One region of the Peribacillus sp. FSL M8-0224 genome, then DNA from elsewhere that is predicted to be linked to it. Evidence: a T-box and tRNA genes for the amino acid it is inferred to sense, from the RefSeq annotation. Region 1 holds a T-box; the other holds one or more tRNA genes.
What was found. The T-box of region 1 lies ahead of pheS (phenylalanine--tRNA ligase subunit alpha). A T-box ahead of a tRNA ligase gene usually reads a tRNA of that ligase, here a tRNA-Phe.
Positions count from the first base shown of each region.

Region 1 (6,681 bases):
TTTAATTTGATAGTCTGTCAATTGTCCTGGGTTAGCAGAACCGATCGGCAGTGTAACGGGGATGTTATCATATCCATATAAACGTGCAGCCTCTTCGACTAAATCGGCTTCAATCGTAATATCACCACGGCGCGTCGGGACAGTGATCGTGAATGTTTCATTGTCAAGTTCCACGCCGAATTGCAGACGTTTGAAGATTGACTCCACAACTGATACGGTCATGCTTGTTCCAAGGAGTGTGTTGATTTTTTCAAGCGTGATGCTAATGACCGCAGGTTCCATTGACAATTCGTCAACTTCTGCTGCTCCTTGTAAGACTGTTCCGCCTGCATATTGTGCAATCAATTGTGCAGCACGTTCCCCTGCTTCACGAACACGTGCCGGGTCGACGCCTTTTTCAAAGCGGGCACTGGCTTCACTGCGTAATCCATGGTCCTTTGAAGCTTTGCGAACCACTGTACCTGCAAAATATGCACTTTCAATAATGATGTTCGTCGTATCATTTTTGACTTCGGAATCCGCTCCGCCCATCACACCAGCAATCGCAACAGGCTCACTGCCATTCGTGATCACTAAATGGTCAGGTGTCAAAGTGCGTTCCGCTTCATCCAATGTTACGATTTTTTCAGCATCCTTCGCTCTGCGGATGACGATTTCCTTTGAACCAAAGCGGTCATAATCAAAGGCATGGAGCGGTTGGCCGTATTCAAGTAAAATGTAGTTCGTGATATCCACCACATTATTATGAGGTCGGATACCTGCAGACATCAACCTAGTCTGCATCCAAAGCGGTGAGGGTCCGATCTTAACATCCTTGATGATTTTAGCCATGTATATCGGGTTATCTTCTTTCGCTTCCACTTTGACACTGATATAATCAGTTGCTTTTTCAGCTGCCTCTTCTTTCTCGACTACCGGCCATTTCACTTCCCGGCCTAGAATGGCTCCCACTTCGTATGCAACACCAAGCATACTCAAAGCATCGGAGCGGTTTGGAGTCAGCCCAAGTTCCAGCACTTCATCACTTAAACCAAGTTCCTCCAATGCATCTTTCCCTACTTCCACATCATTAGGGAAGACGAAGATTCCTGTAGCATAATCCTTGGAAACAAGCTTGGATTCGAAGCCCAATTCTTGAAGCGAGCAAATCATTCCGTGCGATTCTTCTCCGCGAAGTTTCGCTTTCTTGATTTTGAAATTACCTGGAAGGACTGCGCCAACTGTAGCGACTGCGACTTTTTGGCCCTTATCGACATTCGGTGCCCCGCAGATGATCTGAACGGGATTTTCTGCCCCGATATCAACTTGGCATTTATTCAATTTATCCGCATTTGGATGCTGTTCACGTTCTAAGACATGCCCGATGACGACCCCTTTTAGCCCTTCACTTTTCTTTTCCACCCCTTCAACCTCAATGCCGCTTTTCGTGATTTTGTCAGCTAGCTCCGTCGCATTGATGCCTGAAAGGTCAACATAATCTTGTAACCATTTATATGACACAAACATGGTAGGTCCTCCTTTTTAAAATAAAAATTTATGCTTCGTGATGGTTGAATTGTTTTAAGAATCGAACATCATTCGTATAGAAATGACGAATATCGTCCACACCGTACTTCAACATGGCAATCCGTTCCACGCCCATTCCAAATGCAAATCCAGAGTATTTCTTGGAATCGAAGCCAGCCATCTCAAGGACGTTCGGATGAACGATCCCAGCGCCAAGCACTTCGATCCAGCCTGTTTTTTTACATACGCTGCAGCCTTTACCGCTGCAGATTTTACAAGAAATATCCACTTCGACGGAAGGCTCAGTAAATGGGAAGAAACTCGGACGAAGACGGATTTCACGGTCTTGACCGAATACTTTTTTCGCAAATACGTCTAGCGTTCCTTTCAGGTCGCTCATGCTGATGTTCTCATCGATGACCAAGCCTTCAATTTGCTGGAATTGATGGGAGTGTGTCGCATCATCGTTATCCCGGCGATATACTTTTCCTGGGCAAATGATTTTAACAGGGCCTTGACCTTTATGTTTTTTCATCGTTCTGGCTTGAACAGGTGAAGTGTGCGTGCGCATCAGGATTTCATCCGTGATGTAGAAGGAGTCCTGCATATCACGTGCCGGATGGCTTTTTGGCAAGTTAAGTGCCTCGAAGTTGTAGTAGTCGCTCTCGACTTCAGGACCTTCCGCAACCGTATAACCCATCCCGATGAATAAGTCTTCGATTTCCTCCACGATTCGTGTTAATGGGTGAAGATTCCCCTTGTTTACCGGACGTCCTGGAAGTGTGACGTCAATCGTTTCAGTTGCTAGCTTTGCATTGACTGCCGCGGTTTCAAGCGCTTTTTGTTTCTCCTCGATCTTTGTTGCGATCGCTTCACGTACTTCATTGGCTAGTGCCCCGATTTTCGGGCGTTCTTCGGCAGATAATTTACCCATGCCGCGCAATACCTCAGTGATTGGCCCTTTTTTCCCTAAATAAGCAACACGGACTTCATTCAGTTCTTTTAATTCGGAAGCGGCGGCAACTTTTTGCAACGCTTCTTCCTGCAGTTCTAGTAAACGTTCCTGCATCATGTCTTCCTCCTTTATTTTCCTTTTGTAAAAATGAACACAAAAAAACCCCGATCCCTAAAGGGACGAGGTTTATGTATCGCGGTACCACCCTTATTAGTGCACAAACAAAAAAACTTCTGCACTCACTTCATTAAAAATAACGGCTCTTCACCGGAACATTTTTCGGACATTCTGTCTTCCCAATGCCAACTCGAAAGGTGAATTCACTTAAGCAGTGCCATAAAAATGCTTTCAGTCAAGGCATTTTCTCCCTGGATATGGTTAACTTAAAGCTACTACTCTTTGTCATCGTTGTTTTCATTATAAAATTCTGTTTTATTATATTATAATTCTTCGGCCGTTTCAAATCGATTTTCGTAAATGGTACATTAAAATCCCGGCAGCGATCCCCACATTCAAAGATTCACTTTTTCCGTAGATGGGAATATAGAGGTTTTTAGTCGTTTTCTCCAGTAATTCCTTCGATACTCCTTGGCCTTCATTACCGACCAGCAGGGCAAATCGGGAAGACTTTTCCACTTCTTCAAATGGCGATGCCCCTTCTAATGCCGTGCCATAAACCGGTGTGCCACTTTGCTTCAGCCCATCGATGATTTCGGATAGGTTCCCTTTAATGACAGGCATATGGAAGAGGCTCCCTTGCGTCGAACGGACCACTTTGGGATTATACAAGTCAGCACACCCTTCCCCAAGGATGACCGCATCGATTCCCGCTGCATCCGCTGTCCTGATCATCGTTCCAATATTCCCAGGATCTTGGACGGCATCGATCAACAATAATTTCTCCGGATTGATGGACTCCATGCTCGTTGATTTCTGTTCACAAACCGCAGCAATTCCCTGCGGGGCTTCGGTATCGCAAATCGCCTTCATAATATCATTTTTCACATAAATGAGTTCTGTGCCTTCCACCTTAAAATGGGCAGGCATTTCAGTTTCTTCATTGATGATCACTTCCAAGACGATTTCTTCCTTTAAAGCTTCTTCAACTAGGTGAAAACCCTCAACTAAATATTTACCTGTTTTATCTCGTTCTTTTTTCGTCAAAAGTTTTTTCCATTGCTTAACTTGCGGGTTTTTTACGGATTCGATATATTTCAAGGGTAAACGCTCCTTTAACTTCACACTGATTTTCCTATTATAACGCAATTCACATACATATTGCATGCGAGTTTGTGAAATGCTATTAATGTCAGTCATTATGTGTTAGAGGAGGAATAATTATGAATTTAAACTTACGTAATGCGATCATTCAAAATGTATCTGGAAATACGCAAGAGCAGCTGGAAGACACGATTGTCGATGCCATACAAAATGGCGAGGAAAAAATGCTTCCTGGATTGGGAGTTTTATTCGAGGTCATCTGGGAAAATTCATCTGAGCAGGAAAAACAGGAAATGATCACTGCCCTCGAAGCAGGATTAAAAAAATAACAGCCTTCAAAGGCTGTTATTTTTTTAATCTCGCTTTGCCAGCCTTCAGTTCTTCGATGGAGACTTCTTCATCAAGCAGCAAGATGAATTTTTTTGCTTTCACTTCTTCAAGCATCGCTTTTGTCTCAGCAAAAGAGTAGCCGTATTTCGTGAAAAAGCTGCGTAAATCTCCAGATCCTTCATCTGTGAAGTAATGGAAGATTTTAAAAAAAAGAGTGTCCTCCTTATCCTGATTGGCGATGATCAGTATATCCGTATGTTCATTTCCAAGCTGCACATAATTTTTTATATCAGCTGCCACTGTCATTTGGGTGCCAGATACGCCTTTTGCTTTTAAGTTTGAAATTGCAGCAAGTAGTTCCGGATTAGAGTCAAAAACACCATATACGTTTTTTTCCATGTTTCTCCCCCTCCTTGTTACTCTACTTAAAATAAAATTCCTTTGTCATTATACCTTGCAGCTTTATCAATAAACAAGCAAATAGTCTATGGAGACGAACAAGGGAACCCTCAGCCTAAAGGGTTTTTATAAAAATAACAGCCTGTAGCAAACTCTGCAGTTTTATAAAAAAATGTTGCAGTTGATTTCAGAATCCGCTCCCTTTCCGCCAACTGTCTGCCAAGCCACATCAAAAAGCGGCTGCGGTGGCTCGGCTAGCCAGTAATTCGGCAGGAGTGCCGCACATTTATTCAATCCAATAACGAATACAGAAAAAACAAACAAAAACAGCCTTATGCAGGCTGTTCTTGTTGCGTATCACAGATTGTCGGTATTGATTCGATTTTTAATGTATTCATCTTGTAAGCCTTCCTCTTGCTGTCCGCTGGCTGTCGGGCCCGCGGTCCGATCCAGTGATCCTTGAGCGTCCAGGTTTTTGTCAGCATCGTCTGCAAACGGGTCGCTTGCCCGTGTTCCTTCATGAATCCCTGGTTTTTGCTTCTTGAATTTTTCTGTGGAATTCCCCCAGATTTCCCTTTCTTGAGCTCGCTTCATATCCAGCTCTTCATTTTCATAGATATTGGCGGAATTTCCGTGAAGCTCTTCGCTTCTTCCTGGCTGTGCTTCCATTTCCCTTGTTTGATAGGCATTCGCGGTTGTTTCCGGAAAAAGGTTCGGGTCCGGATTGTTCACCACCCCTGTTTTAAGCGGATTCTCTGCAGGTGCGTCCGTATCCTCGATGCGATTGGAAGTTATGTTCTCTCGTGCTGTTACGGTTTCCGATTCATCTAAAAGAATGAGGAATTTTCCGGCCTCCACTTCATTTATATAAGCGGTTGCTTCACTATCGGCAAGCCCTAACTCACCTAGACGGTTCCTTAAATCTTCAGAACCCTCGTTCAGGAAAAAGTGTTTCATTTTATCAATGAAGGATTCCTCGTTAGAGTTAGTAACGACTTCGACATCCGGATCATGCTTTTCATTAACGAAATCCAAATCTTCTTTCTTATCAGCCATTACCGTTATTTCCCCTTCATGAACCCCCTTTTCCTTGAGGGATTGTATAGCCTGGATCATTTCTCTTTCCGTATTAAAAACACCATATAATGTTTTTCCCATGCATCTTCCTCCTCCTTTTTCCGATATTTCTTCTTATGTGTATTTATACCCTGATGGGTGCCAATTAAACAAAAAGGTTTGCCTTCCCTAAGCTCGAACCTTTAATCAGCCTTTAAAAACCAAAAAGAAACCTGCAGTTTTTAAAACTGCAGGCCATTTCCTTCACTCTTAGAAGCGGTCGGTTCTACGTTCAGTTGCCTTTTTCTCATTCACGATCGATTCATCTGTACTATCAAGCTGGATATCTTCCTTTTTAAGAGTATCCTGAACTTGTTCCGTTTCTTGTACAGCATGTTTCTTGATGACAATTTCATCGGTGACAACCGGTTTTTTCGAAACTTCCAGTTTTTCTTCAACAACCGGGATTCGTAATGTTTCCCCATCTTCAATGGTTCCGGTTTCCCGATTCGCTTCACGTCCTGAAACTGATCTATGCTCAACTGTCACTTCTTCGTGTTCAACAGGGACATTGATCGTTTTATGCTGTTCATTGACTTCTTTATTAATGACGACTTCTCCTGTCTGAACTCTTTCTTTGTCAATGTTCAGCTGTTCTTCCCGAAGTGTAAGTGTCCTTTCATCTTCTGGCAATTCACGGCCTTGTCCGTTGACTCCATAAACATCTTCTTTATTTAAAGCATCGGTTTTTTCCGTGCCATTATATAGTGGGTTGGTGGAGTTGGTATCAAGCCTTGTACCAGCAGTGTCCATTGTTCCGGTCGTGAATTTATCTCTTGCCGTTCCAAGATGGCCTTCACCTTCTTCAACCAGAACCAGGACTTTTCCATTTTCTACATCAAAGACATGTTCAGCCGCATCACTATTCGAAAGACCTGCATTCGCCAATCTTGTTGAAAGGTCTGCCGTATCTTCCGGCATGAAGAAACGTGCCACCTTGTCCATAAACGATTCGTCGTTAGGAACATTCGTCATTGTGTGAACATCCGTTTCACGTTGATGGTTCGTGAAATCCAATGTTTCTTCCTTATCTGCGACGACCGTAATATCGTCCCCTTCAAAGCCCTTTGCCTTTAGTGCATTAATTGCTTGGATCACTTCTGCATTTGATTCATATACTCCATACACTGTTTTATTCATTTTACATTCCTCCT
Region 1 covers NZ_JBBOOJ010000001.1:3,622,673-3,629,353, forward strand. The annotation lists gene pheT (phenylalanine--tRNA ligase subunit beta) at 1-1,506, opposite strand, end outside; gene pheS (phenylalanine--tRNA ligase subunit alpha) at 1,535-2,575, opposite strand; T-box leader at 2,634-2,876, opposite strand; gene MKX49_RS17400 (TrmH family RNA methyltransferase) at 2,921-3,679, opposite strand; gene sspI (small acid-soluble spore protein SspI) at 3,802-4,011, shown strand; gene MKX49_RS17410 (general stress protein) at 4,028-4,411, opposite strand; gene MKX49_RS17415 (hypothetical protein) at 4,574-4,735, opposite strand; gene MKX49_RS17420 (general stress protein) at 4,769-5,569, opposite strand; gene MKX49_RS17425 (YsnF/AvaK domain-containing protein) at 5,738-6,667, opposite strand.

Region 2 (6,681 bases), 1.1 Mb from region 1:
ATAGTGAACCAGTACCGTGAGGGAAAGGTGAAAAGCACCCCGGAAGGGGAGTGAAATAGATCCTGAAACCGTGTGCCTACAAGTAGTCAAAGCCCGTTAATGGGTAATGGCGTGCCTTTTGTAGAATGAACCGGCGAGTTACGATTTCATGCGAGGTTAAGTTGATGAGACGGAGCCGCAGCGAAAGCGAGTCTGAATAGGGCGAATGAGTATGAGGTCGTAGACCCGAAACCAGGTGATCTACCCATGTCCAGGGTGAAGTTCAGGTAACACTGAATGGAGGCCCGAACCCACGCACGTTGAAAAGTGCGGGGATGAGGTGTGGGTAGCGGAGAAATTCCAATCGAACCTGGAGATAGCTGGTTCTCTCCGAAATAGCTTTAGGGCTAGCCTCAAGATGAGAGTATTGGAGGTAGAGCACTGATTGGACTAGGGGCCCCCAACGGGTTACCGAATTCAGTCAAACTCCGAATGCCAAATACTTATTCTTGGGAGTCAGACTGCGAGTGATAAGATCCGTAGTCGAAAGGGAAACAGCCCAGACCACCAGCTAAGGTCCCAAAGTATACGTTAAGTGGAAAAGGATGTGGAGTTGCTTAGACAACCAGGATGTTGGCTTAGAAGCAGCCACCATTTAAAGAGTGCGTAATAGCTCACTGGTCGAGTGACTCCGCGCCGAAAATGTACCGGGGCTAAACGTATCACCGAAGCTGTGGATTGACACCGTATGGTGTCGATGGTAGGAGAGCGTTCTAAGGGCGTTGAAGTCAGACCGGAAGGACTGGTGGAGCGCTTAGAAGTGAGAATGCCGGTATGAGTAGCGAAAGAAGGGTGAGAATCCCTTCCACCGAATGCCTAAGGTTTCCTGAGGAAGGCTCGTCCGCTCAGGGTTAGTCGGGACCTAAGCCGAGGCCGAAAGGCGTAGGCGATGGACAACAGGTTGATATTCCTGTACCACCTATACATCGTTTGAACGATGGGGGGACGCAGAAGGATAGGGTAAGCGCGCTGTTGGATATGCGCGTCCAAGCAGTTAGGCCGGAAACGAGGCAAATCCCGTTTCCATTAAGGCGGAGCTGTGATGGCGAGGGAAATATAGTACCGAAGTTCCTGATTCCACGCTGCCAAGAAAAGCCTCTAGTGAGATGTAAGGTGCCCGTACCGCAAACCGACACAGGTAGGCGAGGAGAGAATCCTAAGGTGTGCGAGAGAACTCTCGTTAAGGAACTCGGCAAAATGACCCCGTAACTTCGGGAGAAGGGGTGCTTTTTAGGGTGAATAGCCCAGAAAAGCCGCAGTGAATAGGCCCAGGCGACTGTTTAGCAAAAACACAGGTCTCTGCGAAGCCGCAAGGCGAAGTATAGGGGCTGACACCTGCCCGGTGCTGGAAGGTTAAGGGGAGAGGTTAGCGCAAGCGAAGCTTTGAACCGAAGCCCCAGTAAACGGCGGCCGTAACTATAACGGTCCTAAGGTAGCGAAATTCCTTGTCGGGTAAGTTCCGACCCGCACGAAAGGTGTAACGATCTGGGCACTGTCTCAACGAGAGACTCGGTGAAATTATAGTACCTGTGAAGATGCAGGTTACCCGCGACAGGACGGAAAGACCCCGTGGAGCTTTACTGCAGCCTGATATTGAATTTTGGTACAGCTTGTACAGGATAGGTAGGAGCCTGAGAAGCCGGAGCGCCAGCTTCGGTGGAGGCGTTGGTGGGATACTACCCTGGCTGTATTGAAATTCTAACCCGCGCCCCTTATCGGGGTGGGAGACAGTGTCAGGTGGGCAGTTTGACTGGGGCGGTCGCCTCCTAAAGAGTAACGGAGGCGCCCAAAGGTTCCCTCAGAATGGTTGGAAATCATTCGTAGAGTGTAAAGGCACAAGGGAGCTTGACTGCGAGACCTACAAGTCGAGCAGGGACGAAAGTCGGGCTTAGTGATCCGGTGGTTCCGCATGGAAGGGCCATCGCTCAACGGATAAAAGCTACCCCGGGGATAACAGGCTTATCTCCCCCAAGAGTCCACATCGACGGGGAGGTTTGGCACCTCGATGTCGGCTCATCGCATCCTGGGGCTGTAGTCGGTCCCAAGGGTTGGGCTGTTCGCCCATTAAAGCGGTACGCGAGCTGGGTTCAGAACGTCGTGAGACAGTTCGGTCCCTATCCGTCGCGGGCGCAGGAAATTTGAGAGGAGCTGTCCTTAGTACGAGAGGACCGGGATGGACGCACCGCTGGTGTACCAGTTGTCTTGCCAAAGGCATAGCTGGGTAGCTACGTGCGGACGGGATAAGTGCTGAAAGCATCTAAGCATGAAGCCCCCCTCAAGATGAGATTTCCCATGGCGCAAGCTAGTAAGATCCCTGAAAGATGATCAGGTTGATAGGTCAGAGGTGGAAGCATGGTGACATGTGGAGCTGACTGATACTAATAGATCGAGGACTTAACCAACGCTTTTTAAATAATGAAATACCTTCTTATTATCTAGTTTTGAAGGAATGAAAATTTCTTCTTGCATTTTCTCAAAAAGACGTTATAATAATATATGTCTTGAAAAAATGTTAAAATTGTTTGGTGACGATAGCGAAGAGGTCACACCCGTTCCCATTCCGAACACGGCAGTTAAGCTCTTCAGCGCCGATGGTAGTTGGGGGTTTCCCCCTGTGAGAGTAGGACGTCGCCAAGCAGGTTTCATATGGAGGATTAGCTCAGCTGGGAGAGCATCTGCCTTACAAGCAGAGGGTCGGCGGTTCGATCCCGTCATCCTCCACCATTTTACACCTGCCGGTGTAGCTCAACTGGTAGAGCAACTGACTTGTAATCAGTAGGTTGGGGGTTCAAGTCCTCTTGCCGGCACCATTTTTAAGATAGTACAAGCACGAGCCATTAGCTCAGTTGGTAGAGCATCTGACTTTTAATCAGAGGGTCGAAGGTTCGAATCCTTCATGGCTCACCATTTATATGCGGGTGTGGCGGAATTGGCAGACGCACCAGACTTAGGATCTGGCGCCGCAAGGCGTGGGGGTTCAAGTCCCTTCACCCGCATCTTTCATGCGGAAGTAGTTCAGTGGTAGAATACAACCTTGCCAAGGTTGGGGTCGCGGGTTCGAATCCCGTCTTCCGCTCCACTTTTCGTATGTGCCGGGGTGGCGGAACTGGCAGACGCACAGGACTTAAAATCCTGCGGTAGGTGACTACCGTACCGGTTCGATTCCGGTCCTCGGCACCATCATAAATATGCGCCCGTAGCTCAATTGGATAGAGCATCTGACTACGAATCAGAAGGTTGTAGGTTCGACTCCCGCCGGGCGCACCATGTTTTTATTGCGGGAAGTAGCTCAGCTTGGTAGAGCACTTGGTTTGGGACCAAGGGGTCGCAGGTTCGAATCCTGTCTTCCCGACCACGTGATTTTTAATGAATGGGGCCTTAGCTCAGCTGGGAGAGCGCCTGCCTTGCACGCAGGAGGTCAGCGGTTCGATCCCGCTAGGCTCCACCATTTTTCAATCAGAAACTTATATTATATTGGCGGTGTAGCTCAGCTGGCTAGAGCGTACGGTTCATACCCGTGAGGTCGGGGGTTCGATCCCCTCCGCCGCTACCAATAAATATAAGGACCTTTAGCTCAGCTGGTTAGAGCAGACGGCTCATAACCGTCCGGTCGTAGGTTCGAGTCCTACAAGGTCCACCATATTCATTTTTTTAAGCCGTGGAGGTATACCCAAGTTCGGCTGAAGGGATCGGTCTTGAAAACCGACAGGGGAGTCAAATCCCGCGGGGGTTCGAATCCCTCTACCTCCTCCATTTTTTCTAAAAGCAGCAAGTTGTTTTAAAACAACCTTACATAAAGGATGCGGACGAAACAATATTCACGAAAGCTTGATGCTAATCGTTTCATTATTACCGTCGCGGGGTGGAGCAGTCCGGTAGCTCGTCGGGCTCATAACCCGAAGGTCGCAGGTTCAAATCCTGTCCCCGCAATTATTAGGTCCCGTGGTGTAGCGGTTAACATGCCTGCCTGTCACGCAGGAGATCGCGGGTTCGATTCCCGTCGGGACCGCCATTATTTAAATTGAATACATATGTGGCTCAGTAGCTCAGTCGGTAGAGCAAAGGACTGAAAATCCTTGTGTCGGCGGTTCGATTCCGTCCTGAGCCACCATATCTTACAAAATTACGGCGATTGTGGCGAAGTGGTTAACGCACCTGATTGTGGTTCAGGCATTCGTGGGTTCGATTCCCATCAGTCGCCCCATTTCGCGGGTGTAGTTTAGTGGTAAAACCTCAGCCTTCCAAGCTGATGATGAGGGTTCGATTCCCTTCACCCGCTCCAAATATGGGCCTATAGCTCAGCTGGTTAGAGCGCACGCCTGATAAGCGTGAGGTCGATGGTTCGAGTCCATTTAGGCCCACCATATTCATATTGTTCCGCAGTAGCTCAGTGGTAGAGCATTCGGCTGTTAACCGAACGGTCGTAGGTTCGAGTCCTACCTGCGGAGCCACGGGGAAGTACTCAAGAGGCTGAAGAGGCGCCCCTGCTAAGGGTGTAGGTCGCGCGAGCGGCGCGAGGGTTCAAATCCCTCCTTCTCCGCCAGTTGGCCCGTTGGTCAAGCGGTTAAGACACCGCCCTTTCACGGCGGTAACACGGGTTCGAATCCCGTACGGGTCATAACAAAAAGGGAAGCATACATTCATGTATGCTTCTTTTTTTCATTTATTTTCCTTGATATAACCATCTTTTTGTTTATAGGGAATGTCTCCAAGTTGGGATTCTATATTTTCTTCTTTCAGGGTATCTTCATATTCCTTTTGCTTTTTGTTCGGTATATCCACTCTCGTTTTTCCTTCGATATCATTTGCGGCAAATCCTTCATAGTCTTCAGGAAATCCATCCGTTTCATCCTCGTTTTTATAAAGACCATTGTAATTGTCATGATCGCCGGTATAATCAGATGGCGTTTCTGATGTACCGAATTTGGCCACTTCACCAAAGCTATCTTCTTTAGCCGCCATTTCGATTCCATGACGATTTTCAAAATGATCACCCTTGGATGGAATCAGTATATCCTCTTCCACTGGCCTGTCTTGTGAAAGCGTTCGTTCTGGGGCATGCTCGACACAGTAGAGGGTGCTTGGGATCGCTTCAAGCCTCTCGATGGGGATTTCCTTATTGCAGGTTTTACAATGGCCATACGATCCTTCTTCCATGGCTTTCAAAGCTTCATCTATTTTCTCCATTTCGGATTGTGCATGCTCATCGAGTGCTTGATTCCGTTCCATCTCGAATAATTCGGTCCCTAGGTCAGCAGGATGATTATCATAGGATGATAATTCACCTACGGATTCCGTTTGGCTTTTATCCAGAACGGATTGTTCATCATTTTGAATTCTATTACATAGCTCATTTTTTTCTTGAAGCAGTTCTTTTTTGAATTTTTGCGTTTGTTGTTTCGTTGCCATATCCAATTCACTCCTTCTAAAGTCCAAATCTCTTTTTATATTGGTAAGGTGGTTGTATTATCTATTACCCGAATCGGAGTATAGGAAAACAATATGGAACGGAAGATAGAAAAAAGGACTGAGCGGATGGGCTCAGTCCCCGGAGATTATATAAGATAGCTGATGAATAATCCAATGGCCATGAGTAAGCCAAAGAAGGTGTTCGTTTGGGCAGTGGCTTTCATTGCCGGCACCATCGTGATCGGCTGTGTTTTACCTACGAAGCCTTTTATTGCGGCCATGGCCTTCGGTATGCTAAGGAAGGCAAGGAGAATCCAAGCCGTAACGCTTCCGGTAAGAACGAGCCCAACAAGCCATAGATAAGAGAAAGCGAACATGATTGCCATGAATGTCAGGGCGTTTTTCCTGCCCATCACGACTGGCATCGTTTTGCGGCCATGTGCCTTATCCCCATCATGATCTCGGAGGTTATTGGATAGGTTGATCAGCCCTACCAGTATCCCACTTGGAATGGCAATTAAGATGGCTGTTGAAGAAACATCACCGGTTTGAATGAAAAAGGCGATCAGGATTATCAAAAAGCCCATGAACAATCCAGAAAAAAGTTCCCCGAACGGTGTATATGAAATGGGCAGGGGACCGCCTGTATAAAGATAGCCGACAAGCATGCAAACGAGGCCTACTGCAGCAAGCCACCAAGACGATGCGGCACAGATATAGATTCCAATGATCAAGGCGATGGCATACATGCCAAGGGCCAAGTTCATGATTAGTCTGGGGGTCATCCCATGACGGACGATCCCGCCACCGATCCCTACGGATTCCTCCGTATCCAGGCCTCTCTTGAAATCATAGTATTCATTGAATAAATTGGTTGCAGCTTGAATCAGGATACTTGCAATCATCATGGCAGCGAATAGTAACCAATTCACTCCATCTTCCAAAAGTGCAATCACAGTTCCAAGTAAGACTGGGACAAAAGCTGCGGTTAGTGTATGTGGACGAATTAACTCCCACCAAATCTTCCAGGTCCGTTTAAGGGGAAGTCCGTCGTATTCTGTTTGCATTATTTCTCTCCTCAAAATCATTATTGGTTCTCTCGAAATTATAACAAATATTGAAATGTTGCACAAAAGGTTATCCTAATAAATGCAGGAAAAGTGGGTATGGGTGACAATTGAAATTCATGGGTGATGCATTTCCAAAATCAAGGGTATTTCTCTACATTCGCTA
Region 2 covers NZ_JBBOOJ010000001.1:4,677,449-4,684,129, reverse strand. The annotation lists rRNA gene MKX49_RS22780 (23S ribosomal RNA) at 1-2,441, shown strand, start outside; rRNA gene rrf (5S ribosomal RNA) at 2,561-2,676, shown strand; tRNA gene MKX49_RS22770 (tRNA-Val) at 2,688-2,763, shown strand; tRNA gene MKX49_RS22765 (tRNA-Thr) at 2,774-2,849, shown strand; tRNA gene MKX49_RS22760 (tRNA-Lys) at 2,871-2,946, shown strand; tRNA gene MKX49_RS22755 (tRNA-Leu) at 2,954-3,035, shown strand; tRNA gene MKX49_RS22750 (tRNA-Gly) at 3,044-3,118, shown strand; tRNA gene MKX49_RS22745 (tRNA-Leu) at 3,131-3,219, shown strand; tRNA gene MKX49_RS22740 (tRNA-Arg) at 3,230-3,306, shown strand; tRNA gene MKX49_RS22735 (tRNA-Pro) at 3,318-3,394, shown strand; tRNA gene MKX49_RS22730 (tRNA-Ala) at 3,412-3,487, shown strand; tRNA gene MKX49_RS22725 (tRNA-Met) at 3,516-3,592, shown strand; tRNA gene MKX49_RS22720 (tRNA-Ile) at 3,603-3,679, shown strand; tRNA gene MKX49_RS22715 (tRNA-Ser) at 3,700-3,792, shown strand; tRNA gene MKX49_RS22710 (tRNA-Met) at 3,896-3,969, shown strand; tRNA gene MKX49_RS22705 (tRNA-Asp) at 3,976-4,051, shown strand; tRNA gene MKX49_RS22700 (tRNA-Phe) at 4,075-4,150, shown strand; tRNA gene MKX49_RS22695 (tRNA-His) at 4,168-4,243, shown strand; tRNA gene MKX49_RS22690 (tRNA-Gly) at 4,248-4,321, shown strand; tRNA gene MKX49_RS22685 (tRNA-Ile) at 4,327-4,403, shown strand; tRNA gene MKX49_RS22680 (tRNA-Asn) at 4,416-4,490, shown strand; tRNA gene MKX49_RS22675 (tRNA-Ser) at 4,492-4,582, shown strand; tRNA gene MKX49_RS22670 (tRNA-Glu) at 4,586-4,657, shown strand; gene MKX49_RS22665 (TraR/DksA C4-type zinc finger protein) at 4,699-5,448, opposite strand; gene MKX49_RS22660 (1,4-dihydroxy-2-naphthoate polyprenyltransferase) at 5,595-6,515, opposite strand.
Region 2: it encodes a tRNA-Phe, which carries the amino acid that the T-box ahead of pheS (phenylalanine--tRNA ligase subunit alpha) is inferred to sense. The anticodon was not compared.